One region of the Pseudomonas sp. KH_027 genome, then DNA from elsewhere that is predicted to be linked to it. Evidence: predicted binding sites of a transcription regulator. Region 1 holds the regulator's gene; the other holds the start of a gene.
The links. Region 1 encodes sigma-54, which starts transcription at its own class of promoters, with help from an activator protein. Its sites were predicted from a motif close to ANTGGCATNNANNTTGCTNT; they were not measured.
Positions count from the first base shown of each region.

Region 2: a site for sigma-54 is predicted at 2,997-3,016, ahead of flgB (flagellar basal body rod protein FlgB). Genes of this name have one in related genera too.

Region 1 covers NZ_CM174470.1:3,878,559-3,883,101, forward strand. Annotated here, with positions in the region: gene AC3IYG_RS18150 (KdsC family phosphatase) at 1-389, shown strand, start outside; gene lptC (LPS export ABC transporter periplasmic protein LptC) at 398-967, shown strand; gene lptA (lipopolysaccharide transport periplasmic protein LptA) at 954-1,511, shown strand; gene lptB (LPS export ABC transporter ATP-binding protein) at 1,511-2,236, shown strand; gene AC3IYG_RS18170 (RNA polymerase factor sigma-54) at 2,387-3,895, shown strand; gene hpf (ribosome hibernation-promoting factor, HPF/YfiA family) at 3,980-4,288, shown strand; gene ptsN (PTS IIA-like nitrogen regulatory protein PtsN) at 4,303-4,543, shown strand, end outside.
Region 2 covers NZ_CM174470.1:3,023,610-3,028,152, forward strand. Annotated here, with positions in the region: gene flgE (flagellar hook protein FlgE) at 33-1,337, opposite strand; gene flgD (flagellar hook assembly protein FlgD) at 1,371-2,057, opposite strand; gene flgC (flagellar basal body rod protein FlgC) at 2,075-2,524, opposite strand; gene flgB (flagellar basal body rod protein FlgB) at 2,539-2,946, opposite strand; gene cheR (protein-glutamate O-methyltransferase CheR) at 3,265-4,092, opposite strand; gene AC3IYG_RS14220 (chemotaxis protein CheV) at 4,137-4,543, opposite strand, start outside.

The DNA.
Region 1 (4,543 bases):
AGGGCATCAAGATGCTGATCGCCTCCGGCGTGCGCACCGCCATCATCAGCGGGCGCAAAACCCCGGTGGTCGAGCGCCGCGCACAGAACCTCGGCATCCAGCACCTCTACCAGGGCCGCGAAGATAAACTGGTGGTGCTCGACGAACTACTTGGCGAACTCGGCCTAAGCTACGAACACGTCGCCTACCTCGGCGATGACCTGCCCGACCTGCCGGTGATCCGTCGGGTCGCCTTGGGCATGGCCGTCGCCAGCGCCGACGGCTTCGTCCGCCAGCATGCCCACGGCGTCACGCAAGCCCGTGGCGGCGAAGGGGCGGCCCGCGAGTTCTGCGAGTTGATCATGCGCGCCCAAGGCAGCCTTGGGGCTGCCCAAACTGCCTACTTATAGAGCCGATCATGCTGCGCAAACTGCTTCTCTCCACCTTTTTCACCCTCGCAGCCCTGCTGCTGGCGGCGCTCGGCTACTGGAATCTCAACCCGGACAGCCTGCTGGATCAGGCACCCCAGGCCAGCGCGGAAAACGCCATCGACTTCTATGTGATGAACGCCCGCACTGTGCAATTCCAGCCGGATGGCACGCTGCATTACGAGATGACCTCCGACAAGATCGAACACCTCAAAGCCAGCGACATCAGCCTGATGACCCGGCCAGACCTGCTACTTTATCGCGGCAGCCCACAGCCCTGGCATGTGCGTAGCGCCCGTGGCGAAGTCTCACCGGGGGGCACGGAAGTCGAACTGATCGACTCCGTGCGCGTCGAACGAACGGACGCCAAAGGCCGGCCGACCATACTCACCACCAGCCGATTGACCGTGATCCCCGACAAAGAATATGCGCAGACCCAGCAAGCCGTTAGAATCGAGGCGGCCAACGGGGTGACCACGGCGCAAGGAATGAAAGCGTACTTGAATGACGGCAGGATGCTCCTGCTGTCCAATGTAAGAGGCCAGCATGAGGTTCGTTAACACATTGTCTCTCCGGACCCTCCCCCTACTGCTCGGTTTGAGCGCCGCACTGGCAAGCGCTAGCGCCTTGGCACTGCCGACCGACCGCGAGCAACCGATTCGCGTGCAGGCGGACAGCGCAGAACTCGATGACAAGCAAGGCGTAGCGGTCTATCGCGGCGACGTCGTCATCACCCAGGGCACCTTGAAGATCACCGGCAACACCGTGACCATCACGCAGAACGCCAGCGGCGATATCGAAGTCTTCACCGCAGTGGGCAAACCGGCCTACTACGAGCAGAAACCCTCTGCCGACAAGCAGATCGTCAAGGCCTACGGCCTGACCATCCAGTATTTCGCCGCCAACGAGCGCATCGTGCTGATCGATCAGGCCAAGGTCGTACAGGAAGGCAACACCTTCGAAGGCGAGAAAATCGTCTATGACACCCAGCGCCAGATCGTCAACGCCGGTCGCGCCACTGGCGCCAACGTGACCTCGCCACGCCCGCGTATCGACATGGTGATCCAGCCGAAGAACAAACCCGCTGAGCAGCAGGCGCAGTAATGGCCATCCTCAAAGCCCAACACCTGGCCAAGAGTTACAAGGGCCGCCAAGTCGTGCGCGACGTCAGCCTGTCGATCGAAAGCGGGCAGATCGTCGGCCTGCTGGGCCCCAACGGCGCCGGCAAGACCACCTGCTTCTACATGATTGTCGGCCTGGTCAACGCCGACCAGGGCCGTGTGCTGATCGACCAGCAGGACGTCACGCACCTGCCGATGCACGGTCGCGCCCGTGCTGGCATCGGTTATCTGCCGCAAGAAGCCTCGATCTTCCGCAAGCTTTCGGTCGCCGACAACATCATGGCGATCCTCGAGACCCGTCAGGACCTCGATCGCGCCGGCCGCCGCCAGGCCCTGGAAACCCTGCTGCAGGAATTCCATATCAGCCACATCCGCGACAACCTCGGCATGAGCCTCTCGGGTGGCGAGCGCCGCCGCGTGGAGATTGCCCGCGCCCTGGCCACCGCACCCAAGTTCATCCTGCTCGACGAGCCGTTTGCCGGCGTCGACCCGATCTCGGTCGGCGACATCAAGCAAATCATCCACCACCTCAAAGCCAAGGGCATCGGTGTACTGATCACCGATCACAACGTGCGCGAGACCCTGGATATCTGCGAAACAGCCTACATCGTCAACGATGGGCAGCTGATCGCCGAAGGCGACTCCGAAACCATCCTGGCCAACCAGCTGGTGAAAGAAGTCTACCTCGGCCACGAGTTCCGCCTGTAGTTCGCACAGCCACCCACTACGGAAAACGTGCGGGGGCTAGGCAAAACCCTCAAGGTCAGGCATATAATTTGCTTCCTGGTGGCGCTTCGGCGCCCTGTAGTGGATAGCGCATAGCATCAGCGCCGGCGAATAAGGTCCTAAGCCCCCTCCATGAAACCATCGCTAGTCCTTAAAATGGGCCAGCAGCTGACGATGACACCGCAGCTGCAACAAGCCATTCGTCTTCTCCAACTGTCCACCCTGGATCTGCAACAAGAGATCCAGGAGGCCCTGGAGTCGAATCCGATGCTCGAGCGCCAGGAAGAAGGCGACGACTTCGACAACACCGACCCGCTGGCCGATGGCGCCGAAAGCGCCCCCGCGGCGCCCAATACGGAAGAGTCCTACCAGGAAACCAGCTACCAGGAGTCTGCCCCCACGGTCGACAGCCTGGAAGAAGGCGAGTGGAACGAGCGCATCCCCAGCGAACTGCCCGTCGACACGGCCTGGGAAGATGTCTACCAGACCAGCGCCAGTAGCCTGCCGAGCAACGATGACGACGAGTGGGACTTCACCACCCGCACATCGGCTGGCGAGAGCCTGCAGAGCCATATGCTCTGGCAGCTCAACCTGGCGCCGATGTCCGACAAGGACCGCCTGATCGCCGTTACCCTGATCGACTGCATCAACAACCAAGGCTATCTGGAAGAGACCCTGCAAGAGGTCCTCGAAGCCTTCGACCCCGAATTGGATATCGAACTGGACGAAGTGGAAGCGGTGCTGCACCGCATCCAGCAGTTCGAACCCGCCGGCATCGCCGCCCGCGACCTGCGCGAATGCCTGCTGCTGCAACTGCGCCAACTGCCCGCCAAGACCCTCTGGCTGAATGAAGCCCAGCGCCTGGCCGGTGATTACCTGGACCTGCTCGGCAGCCGCGACTACAGCCAGCTGATGCGCCGCATGAAGCTCAAGGAAGACGAGCTGCGCCAGGTCATCGAGCTGATCCAGAGCCTCAACCCGCGTCCCGGCTCGCAGATCGAGTCGAGCGAGCCGGAATACGTGGTGCCGGACGTCATCGTGCGCAAGCACAACGAACGCTGGCTGGTGGAACTGAACCAGGAAGCCATGCCACGCCTGCGGGTCAATGCGCAATACGCCGGTTTTGTGAAGCGCGCCGACTCCAGCGCCGACAACACCTTCATGCGCAACCAGCTGCAGGAAGCGCGCTGGTTTATCAAGAGCCTGCAGAGCCGCAACGAAACCCTGATGAAGGTCGCCACGCAGATCGTCGAGCACCAGCGCGGCTTCCTCGACTACGGCGACGAGGCGATGAAGCCCCTGGTCCTGCATGACATTGCCGAAGCGGTGGGCATGCACGAGTCGACCATCTCGCGGGTCACCACGCAGAAATTCATGCACACACCGCGCGGCATTTACGAGCTGAAATACTTCTTCTCCAGCCACGTCAGCACCGCCGAAGGCGGCGAATGCTCGTCTACCGCGATCCGTGCGATCATCAAAAAACTGGTTGCAGCGGAAAATGCGAAAAAGCCGTTGAGTGACAGCAAGATCGCTGGTTTACTGGAAGCACAGGGCATTCAGGTGGCCCGTCGCACAGTCGCCAAATACCGCGAATCCCTCGGGATAGCGCCTTCCAGTGAACGGAAGCGGCTGATGTAACGGCTACACTGATCCAAGGCCAAAGTGTTCCGGTGGCAGGCCCGTTAGCCTGTCTCTTACACACGGCAATAAGGAGAAAGCGGTATGCAAGTCAACATCAGTGGACATCAACTGGATGTGACCGACGCCCTACGCGACTACATCGACGAAAAACTCGGACGACTGGAGCGCCACTTCGACAAGATCACCAATGTGCAGGTAACCATGGAGGTCGAGAAGCTCAAACAGAAAATCGAAGCGACCCTGCATATCGCTGGCGGCGAAGTCGTCGCCAACGCCGAACATGACGACATGTACGCGGCTATCGATCTACTCACCGACAAGCTCGACCGCCAACTCATCAAGCACAAGGAAAAGCAGCTAGGTCGCCTGCAAGGCGCCACAGCCCGCTGACACCACCCTCACCCATGATTCGACTTGAAAACATACTGACCCCCGGCCGTTCCCTGGTGAGCGTGCCGGGAGGCAGCAAAAAACGTGTACTCGAACAGATCGCCAACCTGGTCGCCCGCGAATTGCCCGACCTGGATGGACAAGACGTTTTCGAGAGCCTGGTCGCCCGCGAAAAGCTGGGCTCGACCGGCTTCGGTAACGGTATCGCCATACCCCATTGCCGCCTGCCGGGCTGCACATCGCCGATCAGCGCCT
Region 2 (4,543 bases), 850 kb from region 1:
GCCGCCCGACGCCGCGGGCGGCAAGGCGCGACTCAACGCAGGTTGATGATTGTCTGGGTGACCGCGTTTTCCGTTTCGATGGTCTTGGCGTTGGCCTGGTAGTTACGCTGCGCCACGATCAGGTCGACCAGCTCCGTGGAAATGTCGACGTTCGATGCCTCCAGCGCTCCCGACTGCATGGCCCCCAGGGTGCCCGAACGCGGGGTCCCGACCACCGGCTCGCCCGAGTCGGCCGACTGCACCCAGGACGTCTTGCCGACCGGCGTCAAACCCTGGACGTTGGCGAAGTTGGCCAACACGACCTGGCCCTGGGCCTTCGACTGACCGTTGGTGTAGCGGGCAAAGATGTTGCCCTCATCGTCGATCTCCAGGCCCGACAGCTGGCCGGTGGTGTAACCGTCCTGACTGACGCTGTTGACCGCGAAGCTGCTGGAAAATTGGGTCGAGCCGCGCAGATCGATACCGATGCTGGCCGTCGCGCTCGCGCCGTTGGCACTCCAGACCGCCGGCGTGGCGCCGTTGGACTGAGCCGGCACCCAATTGTCCAGGCCCAGAACCCCGTTGGTCACCGAGAAACCACCGGTAGTGGTGAAGGTACTGGTGTCAATCTGGCCCGCACTGGTGAAGCCGACCACGGTACTCAAGGGCGCGGTCGAACCAGGAGCGGTCGGGTTGCGCCCGTCGACCAGCACATTCATGTTCCAGGTGTTGGCTGCGGTCTTGACGAAATACTGCGTCATGACATGCGCGTTGCCCTGGGAGTCATAGATGTTCACCGACGTCGACGAGTTGTAGGTGGTTGGATCGCTCGGGTCGAAGGGTGTCGTGGTCGGAACGGTGTTGGTCGAGTTCAGGTTGAAGGTCTGGGCGATCGCGGAGGTGGCCTGCGGCGCCTGATTCGCGGTCTGGATCGTCAGGTCACCGACCACGCCGTTCTGCAGCTGACCGTTGGCATCCACCGAATAGCCCTGCAGGCGATAGCCGTTGTTGTCGACGATAAAGCCCGCTTTATCCGTGCCGAAGTACCCGGCGCGGGTATAGCTGATGGCGCCGTTGTTACTGGTGACGAAGAAGCCGTTGCCATTGACCGCCATATCCAGGGCATTTTCGGTGTAATCGATGGTGCCTTGGTTATGCAGCTGGGCGACGTTGCTCATCAGCACACCGCTGCCTACCGAGTTGCTGCCCGAGCCCAGCACTGAGGCCGAATAGATATCCTGGAATTCGCCACGCGACTGCTTGAAGCCCACGGTGCCGGCGTTGGCAATATTGTTGCCAGTGATATTAAGGTCACTGGATGCGGCCTTGATGCCGCTGAGTCCGATATTGAAAGACATGGAATGCTCCTCAAACGCCGAGCCTGCCGGCAGTTATTGACCGATTACCTGAACCTTGGAAAGAGCGATGCTGCCGAGCCCGGCCAGATTGAGCGTCATTTCTGCGCCGTTCTGCCCCAGGGTCACGCTGTCCACGTTGGCCGGCAGGTTGGTGCTCATGGCCAGCGTTTTTCCGTCGACCGCGGCCTGCGCCTCGAATGTGTAAGTGCCAGGCGACGTCACGTTGCCGCTGGAATCCTTGCCGTCCCACATGAAGCTGACCTGGCCGGAAGCCTGATCGCCCAGATTGATGCGGTTGACCTGGGTGCCCTTGCTGTCGAGCACGTTCACGTACAGATTGTTGGTGGCATTGGTCAGGTTGACGCTGCCCTTGAAGGTTTCGCTGGTATCCACCACCGCCTGATTGGTGGTGACGATGACCTTGCGCCCGACCAGCGACGAAGCCTGCAGCGCCTGGGAGGACTGGGTGCTGGACAGGATGCTGTCGACACTGGTGTTGAGGTTGTCGAGCCCTTCAACCGTACTGAACTGCGCGAGCTGCGCCACGAATTCACTGTTGCTCTGCGGGTCCAGAGGGTTCTGGTTGTTCATTTGCGCCACCAACAGTTGAAGAAACTGGTCTTTGCCCAGGTTGCTGGTGCCGCTGGTATTCGTGGTCTGGCTCTTGACCTGGTATTGGTCCAGCACAGAACTGGTAGTCGTGCTCGTATCAATGCTCATGTGCTTCCCTCACTGCCTCACTGACCCAGGGTCAGTACTTTCTGCATCATTTGTTTGGCGGTATTCATCATTTCAGCGTTGGTCTGGAAGGCACGGCTGGCGGAGATCATGTCCGCCATTTCTTCGACCACGTTGACATTGGGGTAGTAGACGTAACCATCGGCATCCGCCGCTGGGTGGTTCGGCTCATAGCGTGGGGTCAGGCTGCTCTGATCCTCGACCACGCCCAGCACCTGCACGCCGCTGCCAGGTTCGTCCTGGTCGGCGAACAGCGAGCCGCGGTCGCCGCTCAACGCCTGCTGGCTCTGGAACATGGTGGCGAACACCGGGTGACGAGCACGGTAGGTCTGGTCGACGCTCGAGGACACCGTCTCGGCGTTGGCGATATTGCTGGAGATGGTGTTCAGGCGAGTGGTCTGAGCACTCATGCCGGTTCCGGCAATATTGAAAACACTGGCTAGTGACATGGCATGGGTCTCCGTTATTCGCCGCGCAGGGCGCCGATCAGCCCTTTGAACTTACTGTTGAGCAAAGTGAAGCTGGCCTGGAACTGCACAGCGTTTTCCGCATAGCTGGATTGCTCCAGCTGCGCATCGACCGTGTTCTGGTCGATCGAAGGCTGCATGGGGGTGCGGTACTGCACAGAGGCATCGGCCATGGCCAGCCCTTCGGCAGAGATATGCCGGCTGTCAGTGCGGTTCAGCCCAACCGGGCTGCGCTGAATCTTGGCGCTTTGCTCGGCGAGCACCGAGGCGAAATCCAGATCACGCGCCTTGTAGTTGGGCGTGTCGGCGTTGGCAATGTTGTTGGCCAGAACTTCGGCACGCTGGGCGCGGAAGCCAAGCGCTTTTTCATGAATGCCGAGGGCTGTGTCGAAACTGATGCTCATGGTCAACGAACCTTTGCCGATTGGCGTGTCTGGTTTTCCGTATCAGACACTTAGCAAGGTGCATGCCAATTTATTTTTCACATATAAATCAATTACTTATTAACTTTACAACAACACGAAAGGCCTAAAGCGGCAAAGCCTTTCCGCTGCCTGGCAAGGCGAGCGGCAACCCCTCCCCGCCCATTGCCACCCGCCAGAAACAAAAAGGGAGGCCAGTGGCCTCCCCGTTTACCGCACGATCCGCTGGATCACCCTCACGCACCGCGTGGCGAAGCATCACAGGACACTTCGCGCCCGCTCTGCCTGTTACCCACGACCTTATTTCACTTTATAGATGATCCCCGGGCTGCACTGCACCATCTGATAATGCTCAGGCAGGCCGTTGAGCGCCTCGGAGGCACCGAGGAACAAGTAACCACCGGGCTTCAAGGTGCTATGAATGCGCAGCAGGATGTCCTTCTTCACCTCGGCGGAGAAGTAGATCAATACGTTGCGGCAAAACACGATATCGAATTTGCCCAGGCCGGCGTAGCTATCCAGCAGATTCAAAGCGCGAAACTCGACTCGACTCTTGATCGCGGGCTTGACCGCCCAGCGCCCGGCCTGTTTCGGGTCGAAATAACGCTGCAAGCGTTCCTGCGACAGGCCACGCCCCAGCGCCAGGCTGTCGTACTCGCCGGACTTGCACGCCAACAACATCGAACTGGACAAGTCGGTGGCGACAATCTGCACGCCAGCCTTGAGTTGGCCAAGGTTGCTGCGCTCGAACTCGTCGATCGCCATCGACAACGAATAGGGCTCCTGACCCGACGAAGACGCCGCCGACCAGATGCGCAAACGCTGCACGGGATTGGCTTTGAGGATTTCGGGCAGAACCCGATTCTTCAGCACTTCGAACGGATAGGTATCGCGAAACCAGAGGGTTTCGTTGGTGGTCATGGCATCCACTACCTGCTCACGCAGGCCGCTGCGTGGCAGCCCCTGCATGCGCTGCACCAACTCACCCAGGGTTTTGATGCCATTCTGCTCCATCAGCTTGTTCAGCCGACTGGATACCAGGTACTGCTTATTGCTACCCAAAAGGATACCGCAGGCTTTTTCCAGGAACGTCCGGAACTGCTCAAAATCCAAATCACCTGAAGACACTAGCGCCGCCTCACCGAATCCATATACCGCTGGGAGCTACGCTCTCAGCCCTCATCCGCTATATTGATGCGCTCGATCACGCGCGAAGCCAAGTCATCGGGCCGGAACTTGGCGAGAAAATCATCCGCGCCAACTTTTTTCACCATCGCCTGATTGAACACGCCGGAAAGCGAAGTATGCAGGAGGATGTGCAGTTTCTGCATGCGCGGATCGGCACGGATCTCCGCCGTTAAGGTATAGCCATCCATTTCCGGCATCTCGATGTCGGAAATCAGCATCAGCAACTCTTTTTCCGGGCGTTTGCCGTCATCGGCCAACTGACGCAGATAGTCCAGCGCTTGCCGCCCATCGTTCAAGGCCGTGACCTCGACCCCGACCGACTGCAGGCAGCGCGTCACCTGTTTGCGCGCCACGGACGAGTCGTCGACGATCAAGACATGCTTGGTGACGG